Regions from separate parts of the Staphylococcus sp. TCBT05 genome, predicted to be linked through region 4. Evidence: riboswitches for the same ligand, from Rfam matches in the RefSeq annotation. Region 4 holds a riboswitch; each other region holds the start of a gene.

The links. Region 4 has a riboswitch for S-adenosylmethionine ahead of metX (homoserine O-acetyltransferase MetX). Riboswitches for the same ligand answer to the same signal wherever they lie in the genome.
Region 1: linked by a shared signal. The riboswitch ahead of ACY191_RS03295 (MetQ/NlpA family ABC transporter substrate-binding protein) and the one ahead of metX (homoserine O-acetyltransferase MetX) in region 4 are both predicted to bind S-adenosylmethionine.
Region 2: linked by a shared signal. The riboswitch ahead of metK (methionine adenosyltransferase) and the one ahead of metX (homoserine O-acetyltransferase MetX) in region 4 are both predicted to bind S-adenosylmethionine.
Region 3: linked by a shared signal. The riboswitch ahead of ACY191_RS03545 (aminotransferase class I/II-fold pyridoxal phosphate-dependent enzyme) and the one ahead of metX (homoserine O-acetyltransferase MetX) in region 4 are both predicted to bind S-adenosylmethionine.

What each region holds. Positions count from the first base shown of each region.
Region 1 is NZ_JBUQDQ010000005.1:738,193-744,085, forward strand. Features, by position in the region: gene galU (UTP--glucose-1-phosphate uridylyltransferase GalU) at 1-773, shown strand, start outside; gene panE (2-dehydropantoate 2-reductase) at 989-1,906, opposite strand; gene ACY191_RS03290 (CPBP family intramembrane glutamic endopeptidase) at 2,074-2,832, shown strand; SAM riboswitch class I at 2,999-3,103, shown strand; gene ACY191_RS03295 (MetQ/NlpA family ABC transporter substrate-binding protein) at 3,168-3,986, shown strand; gene ACY191_RS03300 (BglG family transcription antiterminator) at 4,185-5,893, shown strand, end outside.
Region 2 is NZ_JBUQDQ010000038.1:58,650-64,542, reverse strand. Features, by position in the region: gene ACY191_RS07460 (aldo/keto reductase) at 1-235, opposite strand, end outside; gene ACY191_RS07455 (NERD domain-containing protein) at 716-1,624, opposite strand; gene metK (methionine adenosyltransferase) at 1,716-2,912, opposite strand; SAM riboswitch class I at 3,022-3,134, opposite strand; gene pckA (phosphoenolpyruvate carboxykinase (ATP)) at 3,300-4,889, shown strand; gene ACY191_RS07440 (alpha/beta hydrolase family protein) at 5,007-5,795, opposite strand; gene ytkD (RNA deprotection pyrophosphohydrolase) at 5,776-5,893, opposite strand, start outside.
Region 3 is NZ_JBUQDQ010000005.1:789,635-795,527, forward strand. Features, by position in the region: gene ACY191_RS03535 (PTS transporter subunit IIC) at 15-1,058, shown strand; gene ACY191_RS03540 (aggregation-promoting factor C-terminal-like domain-containing protein) at 1,615-2,376, shown strand; SAM riboswitch class I at 2,498-2,606, shown strand; gene ACY191_RS03545 (aminotransferase class I/II-fold pyridoxal phosphate-dependent enzyme) at 2,673-3,860, shown strand; gene ACY191_RS03550 (D-lactate dehydrogenase) at 3,847-4,845, shown strand; gene copZ (copper chaperone CopZ) at 4,909-5,115, opposite strand; gene ACY191_RS03560 (heavy metal translocating P-type ATPase) at 5,153-5,893, opposite strand, start outside.
Region 4 is NZ_JBUQDQ010000005.1:334,840-340,732, forward strand. Features, by position in the region: gene ACY191_RS01475 (AzlC family ABC transporter permease) at 281-976, shown strand; gene ACY191_RS01480 (AzlD domain-containing protein) at 973-1,302, shown strand; SAM riboswitch class I at 1,397-1,502, shown strand; gene metX (homoserine O-acetyltransferase MetX) at 1,565-2,533, shown strand; gene ACY191_RS01490 (DUF2232 domain-containing protein) at 2,871-3,797, shown strand; gene ACY191_RS01495 (DHH family phosphoesterase) at 3,812-5,779, shown strand; gene rplI (50S ribosomal protein L9) at 5,776-5,893, shown strand, end outside.

The sequences.
Region 1 (5,893 bases), 400 kb from region 4:
TTCTTGATAAACCAACGATTCAATACATAGTAGAAGAGGCTGTAGCGGCAGGTATTGAAGATATTATTATCGTTACAGGTAAACATAAAAGAGCTATCGAAGATCATTTCGACAATCAAAAGGAATTAGAAATGATTTTAGAAGAAAAAGGAAAGCAAGACTTACTAGATGAAGTTCAACATTCTAGTAATTTAGCTAATATGTTTTACGTAAGACAAAAGGAACAAAAAGGTTTAGGACATGCAATTTGGTCAGCAAAACAATTTATCGGGAATGAACCGTTTGCTGTATTACTAGGTGACGATATTGTTCAGTCAGAAGTACCAGCAATTAAACAATTAATGAATCAATATGATGATACAGGAAAATCAATAATCGGTGTGCAACAGGTCAATGAAAATGAGACGCATAGATATGGTATTGTCGATCCTGCTGAATCAAATGAAGGTTTATTTAGTGTGAATAAATTTGTAGAAAAACCAGAACCAGGAACAGCTCCTTCAAACTTAGCAATTATGGGACGTTATGTATTAACACCACAAATATTCGACTATCTAGAGAAACAAGAAATTGGTGCAGGTGGCGAAATTCAATTGACTGATGCGATTGAGCGATTAAACAAAGATGATAAGGTTTATGCATTTGACTTTAACGGTGAACGATACGATGTTGGAGAAAAACTAGGTTTTGTTAAAACAACAATACAATTTGCTTTAAACAATGAAGAAATGTCTCAAGATGTTAAAGCATATATTCAATCATTAGATTTATAATTTGAGTTTATAAAGTAAATTGCTGCTAGTAATGTGGCATATCAATCAATGTAATTAGTAAAAAAAGAACGTCAATTTCTAACTAGAGCTGCAGAAATTGACGTTTTTTAATGACTGTTTATAATATTTTAAAGTGTAAAAGAATACGATGATTTGTGTGGAATCATGTATATATTTAAGTTTCGCAAAAATAATGAACTGCAATTTATCAATATTTATTGCAACATTTCTTTATAGACTTTATGATTTTGATAAATTGTTGTTAATAGTGGTGCTTGAATTTGATGTTGATCAGCTAATTTAAGCAAATGACCTTGTAAATGATCGGCTTCTATATTTAGACCTTTTTCCATATCACGCTGCATTGAAGTTTTGAAATGATAGGATAATTGGGTGAGTGCTTTCATGTATTTAGGAACGATTTGGTTATCTAAAGGTGCGCCTTCTGCACGCATAATAGTGGCTACTTCATTATATAATGATTCAATAAATTGAGTACCACCGACACTATCTCTTATTGGACCTATAGGTGCATGCATTAATGTTGTAACACCTGATAATACGGTTATCATTAAATATTTGTGCCACATTCCTTGTGTGATATTGTTGCTCAAGATAAATTGAGCCTTGGAATTTGAGAAGGCCTCCGCAATATGTTTGGCACGTTGACTATCCTCGCCATTTAATTCGCCGAAAAATAATTTGTCGAATGTACTTGTGTGAACAATCTCGCCAGAAGTATCAAGCGTGGTTTCAATTACGCAATAACCTCCCATGATATTACTTTTACCAAACTCAGATTGCAATGTAGGAATGTGTGCAATGCCATTAAGTAGAGGAATAATGACTGTATTATGATGTATAAATGGTTGTAAATCTTCGATAGCGTGTTCCAAGTGATATGACTTTGATGAGAGTAGTACAACGTCGAAAGCTTCGGCACGATCATCCCGAGTAATTAATTTAGGATTGAAGTTGAAATCACCATTTTCACTATGGATAGCTAAACCATTTCTTTCTAGGTATGACTTTCGTTTTGGACGAACTAAAAAAGTGACATCCTGACCACTTTCAGCTAAACGGCCACCAAAATATCCGCCAATACCACCAGCACCTAGGACTAGAATTCGCATATAAACACAACTCCCCTATAAATATGTATTATGGATGTAATAACTGTATACCACAATCATCCATAAATTACGCATATAAATCAATAACTATAAGCGATAAGCATTTTGAAAAACTATATATACAATTTAATTTTTATGTTATTTTAAAATGTGAAAGGGGGGATACAATGAAAATATCAGGAAAATATACATATAAATGGAAAGATATTAAATGGCTAGATTTTATTTTACCGGTTATCTATTTAGTTAGTACATTTGCATTGTCCTTAATTTGTTCGATTTTTGTATTTATTTTATATTTAGGAACTGAAAATAAGGCTTTTCAAATGAATGATCACATGTTGAATATGATACAGTTAATTGTAGATTTGATTGCCTTCATTATTTTATTTGGGACATGGATACTATTTTATAGACGATCCTTTAAGGACCGTTTGACACAAGGCATTAAACATATGAAACGGTATTGGAAATTAATTATACTCACGTTTATTGTGTTATTCATTCTAAAGGCAATTTATCCTGAATTGGTAGATTTATTTGCTCCGGAGTCTTGGAAATTTGACGAAACAGAAAATGATAAATTAATTGAGCAAATGTTTGCTACGCCATTTTCAACGTTTTTAGCATTTTTTTCTATTGTGATTATTGCGCCAATTAATGAAGAATTTTTATTTAGGCATTTGTTAATTGGTGAACTTGGTAAGAAATTCAGCTTTACGTTGATGTCTATCATTTCAGTTATCATCTTTGCTTCACTACATGTCACAGAAGCGAAATCACCTTTAGAAATTGTGATGTATTTAATTATTGCTATCGGTCTCGCGTATGTTTATTTAAAGTCAGGTCGAAAGTTGTCTGTTGCGATAGCGTTACATGCGTTAAATAATTTAATTGCATATTGTGCTATGGTATTTATGGGATGAACAGTATAGAAACATGCTATAAAGCTATAGGATTAAGCTGTTTCACATGGAACAAAAAGTTAATATAAAGCATATGAAATTGAAGCATACAGAAAATTCTAAAAATTAGATTGACTAAACATGACCAAAATGCTAGGATTAAATAAATTCAAATACATATTTATAACTCTTATCAAGAGTGGTGGAGGGATGTGCCCGATGAAACCCAGCAACCGTCGTAATACGAAATGGTGCTAATTCACAGAAAGTATTTAACTTTCGAAGATGAGAGAAGCAGAATGCCTTCTCTTTATTTAGAGAAGGCATTTTTTATATTAATAATAAGGAGAGATGACATGAAAAAATTTACATATGCAATTCTGTTATTGAGTTTAATTGGTGTTTTAGCTGCTTGTGGCAAATCAAATAGTGATGCAGCAAATAAAAAAATAACTATCGCCGCATCACCTGCACCGCACGGAGAGGTATTAGAACACGCAAAAAAAGCAATGGCAAAAAAGGGCTACGATTTAAAAATAAAAACAGTAAATGATTATAAAGTACCGAATAAATTATTAGATAAAGGTGATGTAGATGCAAACTTTTTCCAACATGTACCTTATCTTAAAGCAGAAAGAAAAGATCATAATTATAATATAGAAGAAGTGGGTAAGGTATTCACAACGCCAATGGGTGTTTATAGTCAAAAGTATAAAAATATTAAAGATATTCCAAAAGGATCTACAATTTATGTATCGAATAATCCTGCAGAAGAAGGTCGATTCTTATCATTCTTTGTTGATAAAGGATTAATTAAAATTAAAAAAGGTGTCAAAATCGAGGATGCTAAGTTTGATGATATAGTTGAGAATAAAAAACAACTTAAGTTTAATAATAAACAAGGTGCTGAATTTTTGCCTAAGACATACAAGAGTAAAGAAGGCGCAGCGGTTATTATGAATTCGAATTATGCAATTGATAATGGACTGACACCACATAAAGATGCGATTGCAGTTGAAGGGAAATCATCACCTTTTGCAAATATAATAGCAGTTCAAAAAGGGCATAAAGGTGATAAAAAGTATCAAGAATTATTAAAGGTATTACAATCCAAAGATATGAAGTCATTTATTAAAAAGAAATATGGACAAGATGTCATACCTTATGAAAAATAACTATTTAAAAAACATATTTTGATTTGAGTATATGCGTATTGTAAAAAGGTACTACTTGTAAAAATTATAAGTAGTGCTTTTTTATTATATAAAATAATGTTTTATTGTAACTTGCTCTTAATGTCAAATAGACCTACAATATAATTGCTGATATTAACTAAAATATAAACAAAAGCCTTGATGAAATGAGGTGTATATATGATAGAACGACATATTAAGATCATGCGTCTGTTTATACAGGAATCTGAAAATTACAAAAGTGCAGATGATATTGCAGCTATATTAAGTGTCTCTAATAGAACTGTGCGATCGGATATAAAGTATATCAATACATTGTTTAGCGATCCAGTAATCACTAGTGTAAAGGGTCGTGGCTTTAGATTGAATTTAGAGCAGTATCGTATTGAAACGATTGAACATTATATCAATGACTATGCCAATAAGGATAGTGAAATATTAATGAATTTAGGTTATCGGTTGTTAATGCAACACGATCCTACGACGACGGAACGTCTGATTGCTGACCTAAAGATAACTAAAAATGAATTTTTAGATTATTTACAAAGATTTGCTAATTGGTGTCAGTCATTTGATGTTCTAGTTGAAAGTGTTAGAAATAAAGGTGTATGTATTAAAGGAAATGAGATGAATATTAGAAATGCTATTTTACACTTGAGTCAACTAACATCTAAAAATAAATCGATTGAAGATATAATATTAGCCGATATTCCTAAAGTGCATTTAGAACAAATAACACAAATTATTAAGCGTGTCTTGATATATAACCATATTCAAGCAACACAAATACAGCTCAAACAGTTAATTATTCATTTAATCATTATTTATAAAAGACAAAATATTAGTTATAAAGCATGGGATATAAAACCAAAGTCATTTGAAATTGCTAATCAATGTATTACAGAAATTAATAATAGACTAGGATATGATTTGAATAGAGAGACAACAAAACTTTTTTCTTTCTTTATTAGTGATTATTTTGAACAACATGATCTTGGATTTGAACAATTATTCGTCAAAAGTTATATTGAACGGCTCATTGTTCAAATGGAGCAAAATATTGGTGTAGGTTTTACCCAAGATAGTGTATTGAGAGACAATATATTTTCACATTTTAGTAGGACATATCACAGAATAATTAAAAATGTATATATCAATAATCCTTTGACTCAAGATATAAAAAAAAACTATCCATTTATCTTTGATGCGTTATATGACATTGTGAAAGAGTTAGAAGTTGATGCCGATATTCATTTAGTAGAAGATGAAATTGCCTTTTTAGCATTACATTTTCAATCATCAGTTGAAAGAAACGAACAAGAAAAAATTAAAATAGTGATAGCTTGTTATTATGGTTTAGGTATTTCCAGTTTACTAGAAGCTAAAATTTTAAAGCTTGACGAACGTATCGAAGTGATAGATACCGTACAGCTGGATTCAGTTTATGATTATCACTTTGAAGGCATCGATGTATTAGTTACAACGCATGAGATAGAAGGTAATCATTTACCAAAGCGACTTTCTCAAGTAACAGTTTCACCTTTATTTTCAAATGAGGATGCTGAGAAAGTGAAGGTAATTATTAACCAAATCAATAATAACGTAATTAATCAAGCAGATTTATCATCAGTTCAAGTAGATGTGGTAGGAGGCGATGATGAGGTTACTGATATGGCTGTTGTTTTCGATAAGGCACAAAGTATATTAAATAATAATCATGCAATTACCGAAAGTTATATACCAAGTGCATTAGAAAGAGAAAAATTTGCTTCTACATTTATTGGAAATGCTATTAGTATGCCTCATGGCAACCCTAAAGAAGTATTGAAATCACATGTTATAGTGTTTAAACATGAACAGGGCTTGTTATGGAAACAAAATAAAGTCAA
Region 2 (5,893 bases), on a different contig from region 4:
ACTTCGAAGTAATAAATAGTTCGCTTCGGTCAATACCAGTAGATTCTAACGCTTCAGCAATACCTTCGCCAACTTTTTCTTCATTTTCATAAATCATAGCTGTATCAATATGGCGATATCCACTCTCTATAGCATGTTTTACTGCTTCTTTACATTGATCGCTATTATCTACTCTAAATGTACCTAATCCAAGTATCGGCATTTCATTGCCATTGTAAAACGTAATATTTTCCAATGTTCATATCCCCTTTTTTACTTTACTTATCTTACATGATATACAATTTCGTAAGTCATATAAATCAAAAAGCTTCATAACCAAATAAATTAGCTATTTATTACGTTAATCACTAATATGTATTGCACATATTTACTACTTCCAAACTTTAATTTATCATAGTTTTCTCAGTTCGTTTTCCTAGCATGTCATCTCACCATTGGTCTTTGCCTAGCATTTTTCACTTAGGCCTCTCGCCAGATACTCCACATGATGATGTATTTTCAAATCAAAAACTTCAAATTAAATTTATCTACGCTACAATTAATTACACGGAATTTATTATTTTTTGTTATCTACATATATTACGAACCAAATTTAAATATAAAAAAAAGAGCTAATCAACAATGGATTAGCTCTCTTTTATTTGAGAATGGATGATTTAAGTCCCAACCACTCTATTCATTTCAGAAAATTGATTACGTTACTTTAGCAAAGATATTAATTAAAAGATTCAATTTCATCCATAATGCGTTGTAAATCTTCGACAGTGTATTGAATTCGACCATGGAAGACAAACTTATTAAAGAATTCATCCAATTGTTCTGGACCAACAAGCACTTTAGAATTTGAACTTTGTGCATAGTTTGTGATTGTAACAGCACCTTCATTCTTCGGATTAAAGTACAAGATAGTCGTCGGTGTGAATTTCAAGTTCAATTCTGTTTGAATATCGCCTGCTAACTTTTCAATATCATTAATATGCTCAGTATAATTTACAAAATTCAATGATTTCTTATCATCATTTTGATCTAATACTAATGTTTGAGCCTTTTGCTTATCAAGATCTAATGTATCGAAGACTTGCTCAATCATTGGTTGATCTTTGAATTGATTTGCACTGATGCCATTATAGACATGACCTTTTAACAATTGGGAATCGATTATATATAACCCTGTACGTGTTAATACTAAATGACTGATATGTTGCACATCACTAAATTCATTTCGTGGTAAAAAGATATTGGCCATAATATGCATATCTTCAGGTCTAATTCGCTTTTCATTTACTAAGCGTTCCCGAATACCAATCAATCTCATATCTGTTACATACTCACTATGATTTTTTGAGAAAAGTTTCAGTGCATCAATTTCTCTATCTTTAGTATTGACTGTCGCATCATATTCTTCTTTTTGTTTTGTAACAGTCTTTTTATTTTCGATTCTTTCTTTTTCTAATTCTTCTTCGTGTGCTTCTTTTAACTTTTGTTCTTTAGATTGATATTGTTCTTCAATCTTTTTCTGTGCTTTCTTCTTACTGTTTAAAGCAGCAATAAATAAAATCAAACAAATAATTGCTACGATAATTGCCACGATTAAACCAATTTCTAAAGGTCCCAATGAGTTCATAACAATAACGCTCCTTTATGTGATCAGTAACTTTATTATAATGGAAATCATCTGTTTATTCGAGTGTAAACTATACACTTAAGGCAATTTATTATGCTTGTACAGAATCTTTCAATAAGTTGACTTTATCAAGTTTCTCCCATGGTAACAACACATCCGTACGACCAAAATGACCATATGCTGCAGTTTGTTTATAAATAGGATGTTTTAAATCTAACATTTTTATAATTCCTGCCGGTCTTAAATCAAAGTGAGTTCTAACCGCTTCAACTAACACACTTTCATTCACTTTTCCTGTACCAAATGTATCGATTGATATAGAAACTGGCTCTGCAACACCAATTGCGTAAGCAAGTTGCACTTCACATTTATCAGCTAATCCTGCTGCAACAATGTTCTTAGCTACATAACGTGCTGCATATGCTGCTGAACGGTCAACTTTTGTAGGATCCTTACCACTAAAGCATCCACCACCATGGCGTGCATATCCGCCATACGTATCTACAATAATCTTACGACCTGTTAAGCCCGCATCTCCTTGAGGTCCACCAATTACAAATCGACCAGTAGGATTGATGTAGAATTTTGTTTGTTCATCTAGTAAATCTTTTTGAACTGTTGGATAAATAACATGCTCTTTAATATCATTTTGAATTTGTTCTAATTCAATATCTTCAGCATGTTGCGTAGAAACTACAATTGTGTCAATACGGCTTGGTTTATCATGTTCATCATATTCAACAGTTACTTGCACTTTACCATCTGGGCGAAGATAGTCTAATATGCCATCCTTCCTTACGTCTGATAAACGTTTAGATAATTGATGAGATAAGAAAATTGGCAATGGCATATAAGTATCTGTTTCATTTGTTGCATAGCCAAACATTAAGCCTTGGTCTCCGGCACCTGTCGCCTCTATTTCCGCCTCAGATAAATCATCGCGATATTCTAATGCGGTATCCACACCTTGAGCGATGTCAGGTGATTGTTCGTCTATCGCTGTTAATACTGCCATTGTTTGACTATCATAACCAAATTTAGCACGCGTATAGCCAATCTCTTTAATTGTCTCTCTTACTACCTTAGGAATATCAACATAAGTAGTTGTTGATATTTCACCTGAAATTAACGCCATACCAGTCGTAACTGTCGTTTCACAAGCTACACGTGCATTTGGGTCATCCTTTAATATTTCATCTAAAATCGCATCTGAAACTTGGTCGGCAATTTTATCTGGATGTCCTTCTGTTACAGATTCTGATGTGAATAATCTTCTATTGTAAGTCATAATTTGCTCCTTTAGTTTTAAATTACGAATATTCTCTATACTGTGAGCTCATTAAAAAAGGGCCTTTTCACTATATTAAATAGAGAGAAGGCCCTAATACGTCCATTCGCTCTTATCGTTCAGACGGTATTTGTCTGCAAACGGTTTGGCACCTTTCTTCGTATTAAGAAGAGGTTGCTGGGCTTCATTGGGTCCATGTCCCTCCGCCTCTCAGGATAAGAGAATCCGTTAATCACTATAGTACCGAAGTTAAGTAATAATGTCAATTTAACATTTATTAATATAAATTTTAAATTCCCTTTAAAATGATGTGTACTAATAAATCATATGTGTTATACTTTTTAATTGTAAAGGCTTACAATACAAATAACTTTGGAGGGATTGAGTATGGCTGTAGATACATACACATACACTAATAAAATCGAAAACATTTTGGGCAAAACGTCATCATTATTCCAACTTTCTACAACACAATTGTATAACAAGATTTTAAATAATGGTGAGGGTGAATTAACAGAACTTGGAGCAATTAATGCAAAGACTGGTAAATATACTGGACGTTCACCTAAAGACAAATTCATCGTGACAGAACCATCTTATAGAGATTCTATCGATTGGGGTAATATCAACCAACCTATCGAAGAGGAAACATTTTTAAAATTATATGACAAAGTTCTTGAATACCTAGATCAAAAGGACGAACTTTATGTCTTTAATGGTTATGCAGGTAGTGACGAAGAATCACAGTTAAAGTTAACAGTAATCAATGAACTTGCTTGGCATAATTTATTCGCCCAAAACATGTTTATACGTCCAAAATCTAAAGAAGAAGCACAAGAAATTAAAGCTAATTTCACAATCGTGTCAGCGCCACATTTTAAAGCTAATCCAGAAGTAGATGGTACAAATTCTGAAACATTTATCATTACTTCATTTAAACACAAAGTTATTTTAATCGGTGGTACTGAATATGCAGGTGAAATGAAAAAAGGTATTTTCTCTGTAATGAATTACCTGTTGCCGAAAGATAATATTATGAGTATGCATTGCTCTGCTAACGTCGGCGAAAAAGGCGATGTTGCACTATTCTTCGGTCTTTCAGGAACAGGTAAAACAACGTTATCCGCAGATCCTACACGTAAATTAATTGGTGATGATGAGCACGGATGGAATGACAACGGGATCTTCAATATTGAAGGTGGTTGTTATGCAAAAGCAATTAACCTTTCATATAAAAAGGAACCACAAATTTACGACGCTATCCAGTATGGAACAATTTTAGAAAACGTTGTCGTTGATGAAGACGGTGATGTAGATTTCGATGATAATAAATACACAGAGAATACACGTGCTGCATACCCTATCAATCATATTGATAACATTGTAACACCATCAAAAGCTGCACATCCTAATACAATTATATTCTTAACTGCAGATGCATTTGGTGTATTACCTCCAATTTCCAAATTATCTAAAGATCAAGCAATGTATCATTTCTTAAGTGGGTTCACTGCTAAATTAGCAGGTACTGAACGTGGCGTTACAGAACCTGAACCATCATTCTCAACATGCTTCGGCTCACCTTTCTTGCCATTAAATGCAAAGGTATATGCAGATTTACTCGGAGACCTAATCGATAAACATGATGTTGATGTCTATCTCGTAAACACTGGTTGGACTGGTGGTAAATATGGTGTTGGTAGAAGAATCAGCTTAAACTACACTAGACAAATGGTAAACCAAGCCATTACAGGTAAACTTAAAGATGCTGAATACATTAAAGATGATATGTTCGGATTAAATATTCCAATTCATGTCGAAGATGTACCTCAAACATTATTAAACCCAATTAACGCTTGGAGCAAATCAGATGAATACAAAGCGCAAGCTCAAGATTTAATCGACCGCTTCAAACGTAATTTTGAAAAGTTTGGTGAAGAAGTATCTGACCTAGCAAAAAATGGTGGATTTAAATAATACCAAAAAAGACCGTGTGCCTAACACACGGTCTTTTTTTATATAAATTAACAAAAATAAATATATTTTTAAACATTCAGGCTATTATATTCCAACTCATTTTAGAAGACGATTATATTAAATGTAGTGTTGCTGAATACAATTATTTTCAACATCCGTCATCCACTGCTTAACAGCGTTTAATGCATGTTTAATTGCAGGCGGTCTTGGTACATGACCTTCATCCATTTGATAAAATGTACGAAATGTCACGTTTCTTTCAGACAATTTACATTCTAAATGATATGCTTGATGTATACCTACTTGTTTATCCTTGCCACCATGCACAATGAAGATGGGCGGACACTCTGAGTTTATTGATGTCAATGCATCTCGCTTAGCATAAGCAGCATAATCTTTCTTTGGGTGACCAATCATTCTGCGTAACATTCCTCTTAAATCAACACGTTCTTCATACATTAAATGTATATTCGACACGCCACCCCAAATGATAAAGCTTGAAACTGGCAATGCTTGGAAAGTTAATAAACCTTGTAAGCCACCCCTAGAAAAACCAACCATATGTATTGGTGCATCAGGATACATGTCATGTAGTATTCGAACAGCAACGCATACATCATCCAAATCACCGCCATAAAATTCATCTTTACCTTCACTACCATTATTGCCACGATAATAAGGACCAAATACTAAAGTGTGCGCATCATAAAATTGCATCAAACGTCCTGTACGGACCATCCCTACCTGTCCTTTACCTCCGCGCAAATATATAACTATGCGTTTCACAGTACGTGTTGGTCGCATCATCAGTCCACGAACCTTTAAATTATCAACCAAGTACGTAACCTCTTCAAATATATGATCTAAACTCTCGACTGGCATGCGCTTATGATTTATAAAAGCCAATTTCCATCACTCTTTCTAAGCATTGTAAAATTGCTGCATCTTTTAATAAATAGCTCTTTTTGTTGCTCGGTACTTCTGAAACATCATTAAAGCATAAA
Region 3 (5,893 bases), 450 kb from region 4:
AAGGAGGAACTTCTATGATCAAGGTAAGTCCAAAACAGTTTATTAATAATGTATTATCAGGCGTGGCAATCGCAATTGTGGCCGGACTGATACCGAATGCAATTTTAGGAGAATTATTTAAGGTTTTTGCACCGAAATATCCCATCTTTCAAACGTTATTGCAAATTATTGAAAGTATACAATTTACAGTACCAATCTTGGTAGGTGCATTAATAGCAATGCGATTTAAATTATCACCTTTAGCGACAGCCGTAGTAGCAAGTTCGGCATTTATTGGTAGTGGTGTTGCGCAATTTAAATCAGGTACATGGGTATTAATGGGTGTAGGTGATTTAATTAACACGATGATAACTGCAGCTATTGCAGTGTTTATTATATTAGTGATTGGTGAGCGTTTTGGTAGTCTCACGTTAATCATATTACCAACTTTTGTTGGAGTTATTGCAAGTTTGGTAGGTGTTTTATTGTTACCTTATGTGAAAATGATTACCACAGGTATAGGGAATTTGGTGAATTCATTTACAGAACTGCAACCTATTTTAATGTCTATGTTAATCGCACTTGTATTTAGTTTTATTATTATTTCACCTATATCAACCGTTGCAACTGCATTAGCAATAGGTATTAGTGGTTTAGCTGCTGGTTCAGCTTCACTTGGAATAGTGGCATGTGAAGCAGTACTTGTTGCTGGAACTGTTAAGATCAATAGAGCAGGTGTGCCGATTACTATATTTTTAGGTGGCGTTAAAATGATGATTCCTAATATGGTGCGTCATCCTATCATATTATTGCCTATTTTTACTACTGCTTTAGTCACAGGTTTTGCCGGAGCACTTATCGGCATTGGCGGTACTAAAGAATCTGCTGGATTTGGTATTATTGGACTAGTCGGTCCAATTAGTGCATTTAGGTTTATGGAACATTCACCACTATTGAGCCTGTTGATGGTATTTATTGCATTTTTTGTAGTGCCATTTACAATTGGTTATATTATTAATACCTTCTATATGAAAGTATTGAAATTATATGATCGAGATATTTTTAAATTCTTAGCATAATGAAAATAATTTAAAATACAGCTTAATAAAGTTAACAATTAATTGAGTCGTCTACAGGAGTAATAAAACCTGTAGACGATTTTTTCGGTAAAATTAAAGTTGAATACCGTCATGAAAGTAATAGATAGTTAGCGATTGAATTTTCAGAAAAAACAAAAATTACAAGTTTTGCCCCAATAAATATATTTTTTAACGGTTTATATTATTACAAAAGTATTACAGAAAGGATACTTGTAATAATTCAGAAAATAGTCTTAATGTGAAAAAAGTAGTAAGTTACACTGTTATAACAACATTTTACATTAAATGTTAGCGTTATCTTTGATAGTTTATGCGTAACAAAACAAAACAAAAAGATTGCAATGTTACATAATGAGCTTGCTTTTGTAAAGTTTTGTTATATACATGTAATATAAAAACGAGAAATTTATGGTATATTATTTGTGGTCAAAAAATTAGACATAAATTTTAAACAATATTAGCAGATACGATAATTTTATTAACGAAAATATAATTTACTTTTAGAAAAGAATTAAATTTGGAGGATTTTTTTATTATGAAGAAAACAATTTTAGCATCATCTTTAGCAGTAGCATTAGGTGTAACTGGATACGCAACTCAAGCAGATCAAAATCAAGCGCACGCTTCTGAGCAAAACATCGACAAAGCACACTTAGCAGAATTAGCTCAAAACAACGCTTCAGAATTAAACGAAAAACCATTACACGCTGGTGCTTACCACTATGACTTCGTATTAGGCGGATTCGAATATAAATTTGATTCAGATGGTCAATCATGGTCTTGGAGCTATGACGTTGCAGGTTCACAAAGTGCATCTACAAACGTTTCATCAAACTCAGCTCAACAAGATGTAAGTGCACAAGCATCTACAAACACTAACGAAAAATCATCTAACGAAGTAAGTTCACAACAACAATCAAGCAATGTAGAAGTTCAAGCAGTTGAAGCTCCTAAAGCTTCTTCAAACTCAAACGTTCAAACTGCTCAAACAAGCACTGCAACTAAAGCATACGAAGCTGCAAAAACACAAGCTGCTTCAACTGGTGGATCAGTTAAAGCTCAATTCTTAGCTGCTGGTGGTACTGAAGCTATGTGGAATACTATCGTATTACCTGAGTCAAGCGGTAACCCAAATGCTGTTAACGAATTAGGATACAGAGGTTTAGGTCAAACTAAAGAATCTTGGGGAACTGGTTCAGTTGCTACTCAAACTCAAGGTATGATCAACTATGCTAAAGAACGTTATGGTTCAATCGAAGCTGCATTAGCTTTCCGTTCAGCTAATAACTGGTGGTAAGATTTAATTAAATAATTAAATGATTCAACACTATATATAGAGCGACTCTTTAGAGTCGTTCTTTTTTTACATTGACAAGTTTGAATATTCTGATAAAATAATTAGTAATTTAATATGAAGCAACTTATCTAGAGAAGTTGAGGGAATTGGCCCGATGATACTTCAGCAACAGACGTGATTGACGTACTGTGCTAAATCCAACAAGCAATATTTGTCTTGAGAGATAGGTGACATATGATATGACTATATGCCGCTGAACTTCGGTATATAGTTTTTTATTTAAGGAGGGCAGTTTTATGGTAATGTCAGAAAGATTATCTCAGATACCTGACAGCTATTTTGGAAAGACAATGGGACAAAAAGTAGAACATGGCCCCTTACCATTAATTAATATGGCGGTGGGTATACCTGATGGAGAAACACCTAAGGGCATTTTAGATTGTTTTAGTAAAGCAATACATATACCAGAGAACCAAAAATATGGTGCATTTCATGGAAAAGATACCTTTAAACAAGCGATAGTTGATTTTTATCAACGTCAATATCAAGTAGCGTTAGATAAAGAAGATGAAGTATGTATTTTATATGGAACAAAAAATGGTTTAGTTAATTTACCGCAGTGTATTGTTAATCCAGGAGAAAATGTGTTGTTGCCTGACCCAGGATATACAGATTATTTAGCTGGCGTAAAATTGGCTGATGCAATTCCGGTACCACTGGTATTGAATTCTCCGGATTATTTACCTGAATGGGATAAGGTGGCACAGTCAGTCTTAGATAATACTAAATTGATATATTTAACTTATCCAAATAATCCTACGGGATCAGTTGCGACACAAAATGTATTTGATGAAGCTATAAAGCGTTTTAAGGGGACAAAAACTAAAATTGTTCATGATTTTGCATATAGTGCCTTTGGTTTTGATCATAAAAACCCGAGTATATTGCAATCACCACAAGCCAAAGATGTAGCGATTGAAATATTTTCACTATCTAAGGGCTATAATATGTCAGGATTTAGAGTTGGTTTTGCAGTAGGTAATAAAGAGGTGATTCAGGCGCTCAAAAAATTCCAAACACACACACATGCAGGCATGTTTGGTGCGTTACAAGATGCTGCAACATACGCTTTAAATCATTATGATACATTTTTAGAGGAACAAAGTGCTACCTTTAAACGCAGGAGAGATCTTTTTGAAGCAAAATTGGCTGAAAAACACATTCCATTTGAACCAATGAAGGGTGGTATATTTTTATGGTTAGCTACTCCGGAAGGTTATGATGGTGAGCAATTTGTTAAGTATTTATTAGAGGAGCAATCTATTTTAGTAGCTCCTGGCATCCCATTTGGCGAGCATGGGCGTAATTATGTCAGAATTTCACTAGCATTGAATGATGCACAACTATTAGAAGCAGCTAATCGTTTACAATCATTAAGTGCTTTATATCATAAAGAAGGAAGTGTCTGCGATGACAAAAATTAAATTGTTTGGTGTAAGAGAGGAAGATATTCCTTATATTGAAGCGTGGTCAGCACAACATAAAGTATCTGTAGATTTAGATAGTCAATTATTGACTGAATCCACGGTAGATAGTGTCCGAGGCTTTGATGGCGTGTCTGTATCACAACAAATCCCTCTGCCCGAAGTGGTTTACAAAAAAATGAATGAGTTTGGAATAAAACAAATTGCCCAAAGAAGTGCGGGGTATGATTGTTATGATTTTGAATTGGCGAATAAGTATAATTTAATCATTTCAAACGTACCTTCATATTCACCTGAGTCAATTGCAGAGTATACTGTGTCCCAAGCATTAAATTTGGTGAGAAACTTTAATGATATACAGCAAAAGACCGCAGAACAAGATTTTCGCTGGCAACCTGCCATCTTATCGCGCTCTATTAAGGATTTAACAGTAGCAGTGATTGGTACAGGACGTATTGGTAGTGTAGTTGCGAAAATATTTGCAAATGGTTTTGGTGCTAAGGTAATTGCGTATGATATTGTGAAAAATGAACAATTACAATCTATCGTGAGTTATAAAGATACAATTAAAGAAATAGTGGAAGTAGCTGATATTGTTACGGTGCACGTGCCAGCAAGTGATGAAAATCATTATTTATTTGATGAATCATTATTTAATAGTTTTAAAGAAGGTTCAGTATTTATAAATTGCGCTCGTGGGTCGATTGTGAATACCCGTGCCTTAATTGAAGCTATTGATAAAGGTATTATAAAGGGTGCAGCATTAGATACATATGAGGCTGAAAAGGGTCTATTTCCTAGTGATCAACGTGGTGTCACATTAGAAGATGAATTATTACGTTCACTTATTGAACGTAAAGATGTTATTTTATCTCCGCATATTGCTTTCTATACGGATGCTGCTGTTGAAAATTTAATAGTTGATGCTTTAGATGCAACTATTGAGGTATTACAAACAGGAGATACATCATTACGTGTAAATTGATTATAACAAAATAGAGGCTCATATCATCAACGCACTTTGATGATATGAGCCTCTATGATTGTGCTATTTTACATCATATCCTTGATCTTCAATAGCCTCTTTCATGTTAACTGTTGTAACTTGTGTTTGATCGTAATCGACTGTGACATTTCCAGCTTCAAGATTTACTTCAGCAGTTGTAACACCATCTAGATTTGTTAGTGCTCCTTCAACAGCTTGTTTACAATGATTACAACTCATACCTTCTACTGCAATGATTTCTTTAGCCATAACATTCACCTCCTTATAAATTTTTATATAGGGTTAACTATAGTTTCATTCTTTTTAAACGTAAAGCATTTGTTACTACACTGACTGAACTTAATGCCATTGCTGCGCCAGCAATCCAAGGAGCTAATAAGCCTAATGCAGCAATAGGAATGCCTGCTACATTATAACCCAATGCCCAAAATAGGTTTTGACGGATATTACGGATAGTATATTTACTTGCCTTTATGGCTTTAGGTATTAACAATAAATTGCCTCCCAGGATAGTAACATCTGCTGCTTCAATAGCAACTTCGGTACCTGTACCTATTGCAATACCTATATCTGCTTGTACTAGAGCAGGTGCATCATTTACACCATCTCCTACCATAGCTACTTTATGCTGATTTGTTTGTTGAATTTCTGCAATTTTTGCTGCCTTTTCTTCCGGTAATACTTCCGCAATAACGGTATCTATATTTACTTGTTTAGCAATAGCATGAGCTGTACGTTCATTGTCGCCTGTTAACATGACGACGTTGATGCCTAAATCATGCAATGCTTGAATTGCTTCTCGTGCATTTGATTTCACAGTATCTGCAACGGCAATTATGCCATTAATTTGATTATCGACAGCTACAAACATAGCAGTATGACCAGCTGTCTCGTAGCGTTGTAATTGTTCTATTTGCTCAGTTGTATCAATATTATATTCTGTCATTAATTGTTGATTACCTGCTAAGATATGACGATTATGAATAATAGCTGAAATACCTCTGCCAGGTATAGAAGTGAAGTGTTC
Region 4 (5,893 bases):
AGGAAGCAAGTAACTATCAAATTATCATAAGAGGGTAGGGGAGGTGTAACGATATAAAAAAGGTTAAAAATCAAATTAATAGTAGCGTTGTTAAACCTTTTTCTGCCAGGTGGTCTAAATTAATCTGAGTCTATAAAATAATTTAAAATTGCTGTAATAGCAACGTTTTTAGACTGTAGTTTGTCTTACGTAACACATACCGAAGTCTAAAAGATATGGTTGTTTTTAAATGTTTGTAATAGAATGTGAATATCAAAATACATCAACAAGGGGTGAGATGATGAAAGAACATATCACATTTAAACAAGGCGTTAAAGAATGTATCCCCACTTTGTTAGGCTATGCTGGTGTTGGATTATCATTTGGAATTGTCGCTGTAGCCTCTGGCTTTAGTATTCTTGAAATTATATTATTGTGCTTAGTGATTTACGCTGGTGCTGCTCAATTTATAATTTGTACATTAGTCATCTCAGGGACACCCATAACGGCTATTGTGCTTACAGCATTCATAGTTAACTCGAGAATGTTTTTATTAAGCATGACATTAGCCCCGAATTATAAAGATTATGGATTGTTAAATCGGTTAGGGCTTTCTTCGCTTATAACTGATGAGACATTTGGTGTAGCTATCACGCCACATTTAAAAGGTGAGAAGATAAATGATCGTTGGCTACACGGTTTAAATATTACAGCGTATTTATTTTGGACAGTGTCATCTGTTGCAGGTGCTATATTTGGCAAATACATACAACATCCGGATGCTTTAGGATTAGATTTTGCAATCACAGCAATGTTTATCTTTCTAGCGGTTTCTCAATTTGAAGCGGTAAAGCGCTCGCATATTAGAATTTACTTTGTCTTAATTATCTGTGTTGTGGCTATGATGTTATTGTTCAGTTTATTTATGCCGTCATACTTGGCGATTATTTTAGCTTCAGTTGTTGCGGCAATGCTTGGGGTGGTGATGGATAAATGACGATTTCTCTACATATGCTTATTATCATTTTGTTGTGTGGGTTAGTTACATGGTTAACAAGGGTTATCCCTTTTATATTAATCACGAAAATACAGTTGTCTGAAAAGGTCGTCAAATGGCTCTCATTTATTCCAATTACACTATTCACGGCATTAATTATAGATGGCGTTATAGAGCAACATGACAATGGACTTGGCTACACATTAAATTTCCCGTTTATTATAACGATGGTACCTACAATCTTAATTGCAGTTATCACACGTAGTCTAACCTTTACAATTATTGGAGGCATTTTAATAATGGCACTCTTAAGATGGCTATTTTAAATAATTCATTGATGTAAGAGTTAATATCCGTTAGAATGACAATAATTAGAAAATTATGACATCTTTTATATGAGATGCATATAAATAAAATAAAATCTTATTTCGAGAAGCAGAGGGACTTGGCCCGTTGAAGCTTCAGCAACCGGCTATATAAGATGTAGTACGGTGCTAATACCAACGAGATACTCGAATGATAAGTATAGTTAAACTTCTTACTTATTTTTAGAGTGAGAAGTTTTTTTATTTAAGTAGGAGGTAAAAAATGACAAATTATACGGTTGATACATTAGAATTGGGACCATTTACGACTGAATCTGGTGAAACGATAGCAAATTTGAAGTTACGCTATGAGCATGTGGGTTTTCAAGGGCAACCGCTTGTAGTAGTTTGCCATGCATTAACAGGCAATCATCTGACATATGGTACGAATGAAGATCCTGGATGGTGGCGTGAAATTATTGATGGTGGATACATGCCAATTCATGATTATCAGTTCTTAACATTTAATGTTATTGGTAGTCCATATGGTTCAAGTTCTGCACTCAATGATGTAGATTTTCCTAAACAATTAACGTTGAGAGATATTGTCAAAGCTATTGAACTAGGTATCGAAACACTAGGGTATCGAAAGATTAATATATTAATCGGTGGCTCTTTAGGTGGCATGCAGGCGATGGAACTTTTGTATAACCGTAAATTTGAAGTAGAGAAAGCAGTAATCCTAGCTGCTACTGATCGAACGTCATCTTATAGTCGTGCATTCAATGAAATCGCAAGACAGGCTATTCTGCTTGATAACAAAGAAGGAATGAGTATCGCAAGACAGTTAGGATTCTTAACCTATCGTTCATCAAAAAGTTATGACAAACGTTTCACACCTGATCAAGTAGTTGCGTATCAGAAACACCAAGGCGATAAATTTAAACAACATTTCGCGTCTGAGTGTTACTTAACACTGCTCGACGTCTTAGATAGCCATGATTTAGATAGAGGAAGAGATGACGTGGATGCTGTGTTTGGCTCACTTGATACAAAGGTCATGACAATGGGTTTCACCGATGATTTACTCTACCCAGACGATTTAGTTAAGGCAGTAGGAGAACGCTTTAAATACCATAAACATTTCTTTGTTCCTGATAATGTTGGGCACGATGGTTTCTTGCTTAATTTTAATGATTGGGCACCTAATTTATATCATTTCTTAAACTTATCTAAATTTAAACGTAAATAATATTGAGGTTATTGAATATTTATTGAAATATGGGCAGTGCATAATGACATCTGACTCGTTGTGAGTTGTTATTAGGCATTGCCCTTTTTGATTTTAAAAAAGTTGAAATAATAGATTCGAGAAGTATGGAATTTAGAAGGCAAAAGCAATGATGGAATAGTCATTAATCCATGTAATCAGTAATCTAGTTTGATAGAGACGATTTCTGAATTTGCAGTAAATCAAAGGGGATGTTAAACGATGTTATCAGATCATTAATTCTTCTATATAAAATGGGTCGGTAAAATTGTGTAAAAGATTTAAATTGGTTAAAATGGTAGTTATAGTCAAAAATAGTATAGGAGTGGCGAACTTGTTTTCAAAAATATATCCTAAAGCAACTATTCTTAGCATAATTGCTTTCATAGTAGTAGCTTTAGCTTTACATATATTACCACCGCTAGGACTGGTACTCGCATTATTTGCTACGATACCAGGTATCATCTTATGGCACAAATCAAACGAGTCGTTTGGCTTAGCAGCGGTTATATCGGTTGTCTTAACAACATTATTAGGTAATATATTTGTGCTAAGTATATTGGTCCTCATTATTTTCTTGAGCTTTATCGTAGGCCAATTGTTAAAAGAACGTACGTCAAAAGAACGTATTTTATATGTTACAACTACATTTATGAGTATCGTTTCACTTATCGCGATTATGTTATTACAGACTTTTGATAAATTACCAAAAGCCTCTGCAATCATCAATCCAGTGAAACAACAAATGCATCAACTTATAACAGAGTCGGCAGTCTCCGGAGATTCTAAAATGATTCTTGAAGAAGGTTTCCGCCAATTTGCAGTACAATTACCGAGTTATATTGTGATTGCAGTTTTTCTACTTATATTGATTAATCTTATTATTACATTTCCAATCTTACGTAAATTCAAAGTTGCTACACCAATATTCAAACCATTATATGCATGGCAGATGAAACGCTCGATATTAGTCATCTATATTATTGTGCTGTTTTGTGTTATGTTTGCTACCCAATCGGGTACTTTTCAAAGTGTCGTATTAAACTTTGAAATTGTGTTATCATTATGTATGTATATTCAAGGGTTGAGTGTTATTCACTTTTTTGGAAAAGCAAAATCAATGCCGCTTGCACTTACGATTATTTTAATGGTGATTGGGACAATATTAACGCCATTTACACATATCGTGGGACTCATTGGATTGGTAGATTTATGCTTTAACCTGAAAAGCATCATTAAAAAATGATTTGGGGTGGAAAAATGAACCGTCAATCCACTAAAAAAGCGTTGATTTTACCATTTATTATTTTGGCACTCACAGCAATCGCACTCGTTGTTGTTTGGTTTATCTTTAACCAATTAGTCGCAGGAATTGCGACCGTTGTTTTAGTGTTTGTCATCATAGCGACAGCCTGGATGGTAAGACAAGCTTTTCGGAAATTAGACTATTACGTCAATAATCTCAGTGGACATATTTCTGCAGGTAACAATATTGCTATTAAGACGTTACCTATCGGTATGATTATCTTAGATGAAAATGAAAACATAGAGTGGATGAACCAGTTTATGTCGGATCGTTTGAGTCGTAATGTGATTTCGGATCCAGTTAATGAAGTATATCCAAATATTTTAAAGCAATTAGAAAAAACACAAGAAGTAGAAATTGAAGAGAATGAATACCACTATCGTGTGCGTTATTCAGAAAGTGAACATGTATTGTATTTCTTCGATATAACTGAAGAAGTACAGACAAATGATTTATATGAAGAATCTAAACCAATTATCGCGACATTGTTCTTAGATAACTACGATGAAATTACACAGAACATGAATGATACACAGCGTTCTGAAATCAACTCGATGGTGACACGTGTAATCAGTAGATGGGCAGAGGAACATGATGTTTACTTTAAACGTTATAGTTCAGACCAATTTGTCGCTTATTTAAATCAACGTATTTTAAAGGAAATTGAAGATGCTAACTTTAGCATTTTAGGACAGCTCCGTGAGAAGAGTGTGGGTTATCGTGCTCAACTGACATTGAGTATTGGTGTCGGTGAAGGCTCTGAAAATCTTATCGACTTAGGTGAACTATCGCAATCCGGCTTAGATTTAGCACTTGGCCGTGGTGGTGACCAAGTTGCAATTAAAAATATGAACGGTAATGTACGTTTCTACGGTGGTAAGACTGACCCAATGGAAAAACGTACGCGTGTTAGAGCTCGAGTTATCTCACATGCCTTGAAAGATATCTTAATGGAAGGTGACAAAGTAATTATCATGGGTCATACACGACCTGATTTAGATGCAATCGGTGGTGCAATTGGTGTGTCACGCTTTGCAATGATGAATAACTTAGATGCCTACATAGTATTGAATGAATCGGATATCGATCCAACCTTACGACGTGTAATGGAAGCGGTCAATGAAAAGTCTGAACTTAAAGAGCGATTTATTACTTCTGATGAAGCATGGGATATCATGACCTCTAAGACAACGCTTGTTGTAGTCGATACACATAAACCAGAGATGGTACTCGATGAAAACATTCTAAACAAGGCCAATCGTAAAGTGGTTATTGATCACCATAGACGTGGTGAAAGCTTTATCTCTAGTCCGTTACTAGTGTATATGGAACCATATGCAAGTTCTACAGCAGAGTTAGTGACAGAATTATTAGAATATCAACCAACTGAGCAACGTTTAACACGTCTCGAATCGACAATTATGTTTGCCGGTATCATCGTTGACACACGTAACTTTACGTTGCGTACAGGTTCTAGAACCTTTGATGCAGCAAGTTATTTAAGAGCGCATGGTGCGGATACAATTCTGACACAGCATTTCTTGAAAGATGATATCGACACATATATTAATAGAACTGAATTGATTCAAACAGTTAAGTTACAAGACAATGGTGTTGCCATCGCACATGGTTCGGAAGATAAAATTTATCATCCCGTCACGGTTGCACAAGCTGCCGATGAGCTGTTAAGTTTAGATGGCGTAGATGCTTCTTATGTAGTAGCCAAACGTGAAGATGACGTCGTCGGTATGTCTGCCCGTTCTTTAGGCGCAGTTAACGTTCAATTAACGATGGAAGCCTTAGGTGGTGGCGGTCACTTAACAAACGCTGCAACACAAATTAAAGGTGTAACTGTAGAAGAAGCAATCGATCAACTTCAAGAAGCAATAACAGAACAAATGAGTAGGAGTGAGAATACATGAAAGTAATATTCACACAAGACGTTAAAGGTAAAGGTAAAAAAGGCGAAGTTAAAGAAGTACCAGTAGGCTACGCAAATAACTTCTTATTGAAGAAAAATTACGCAATTGAAGCAA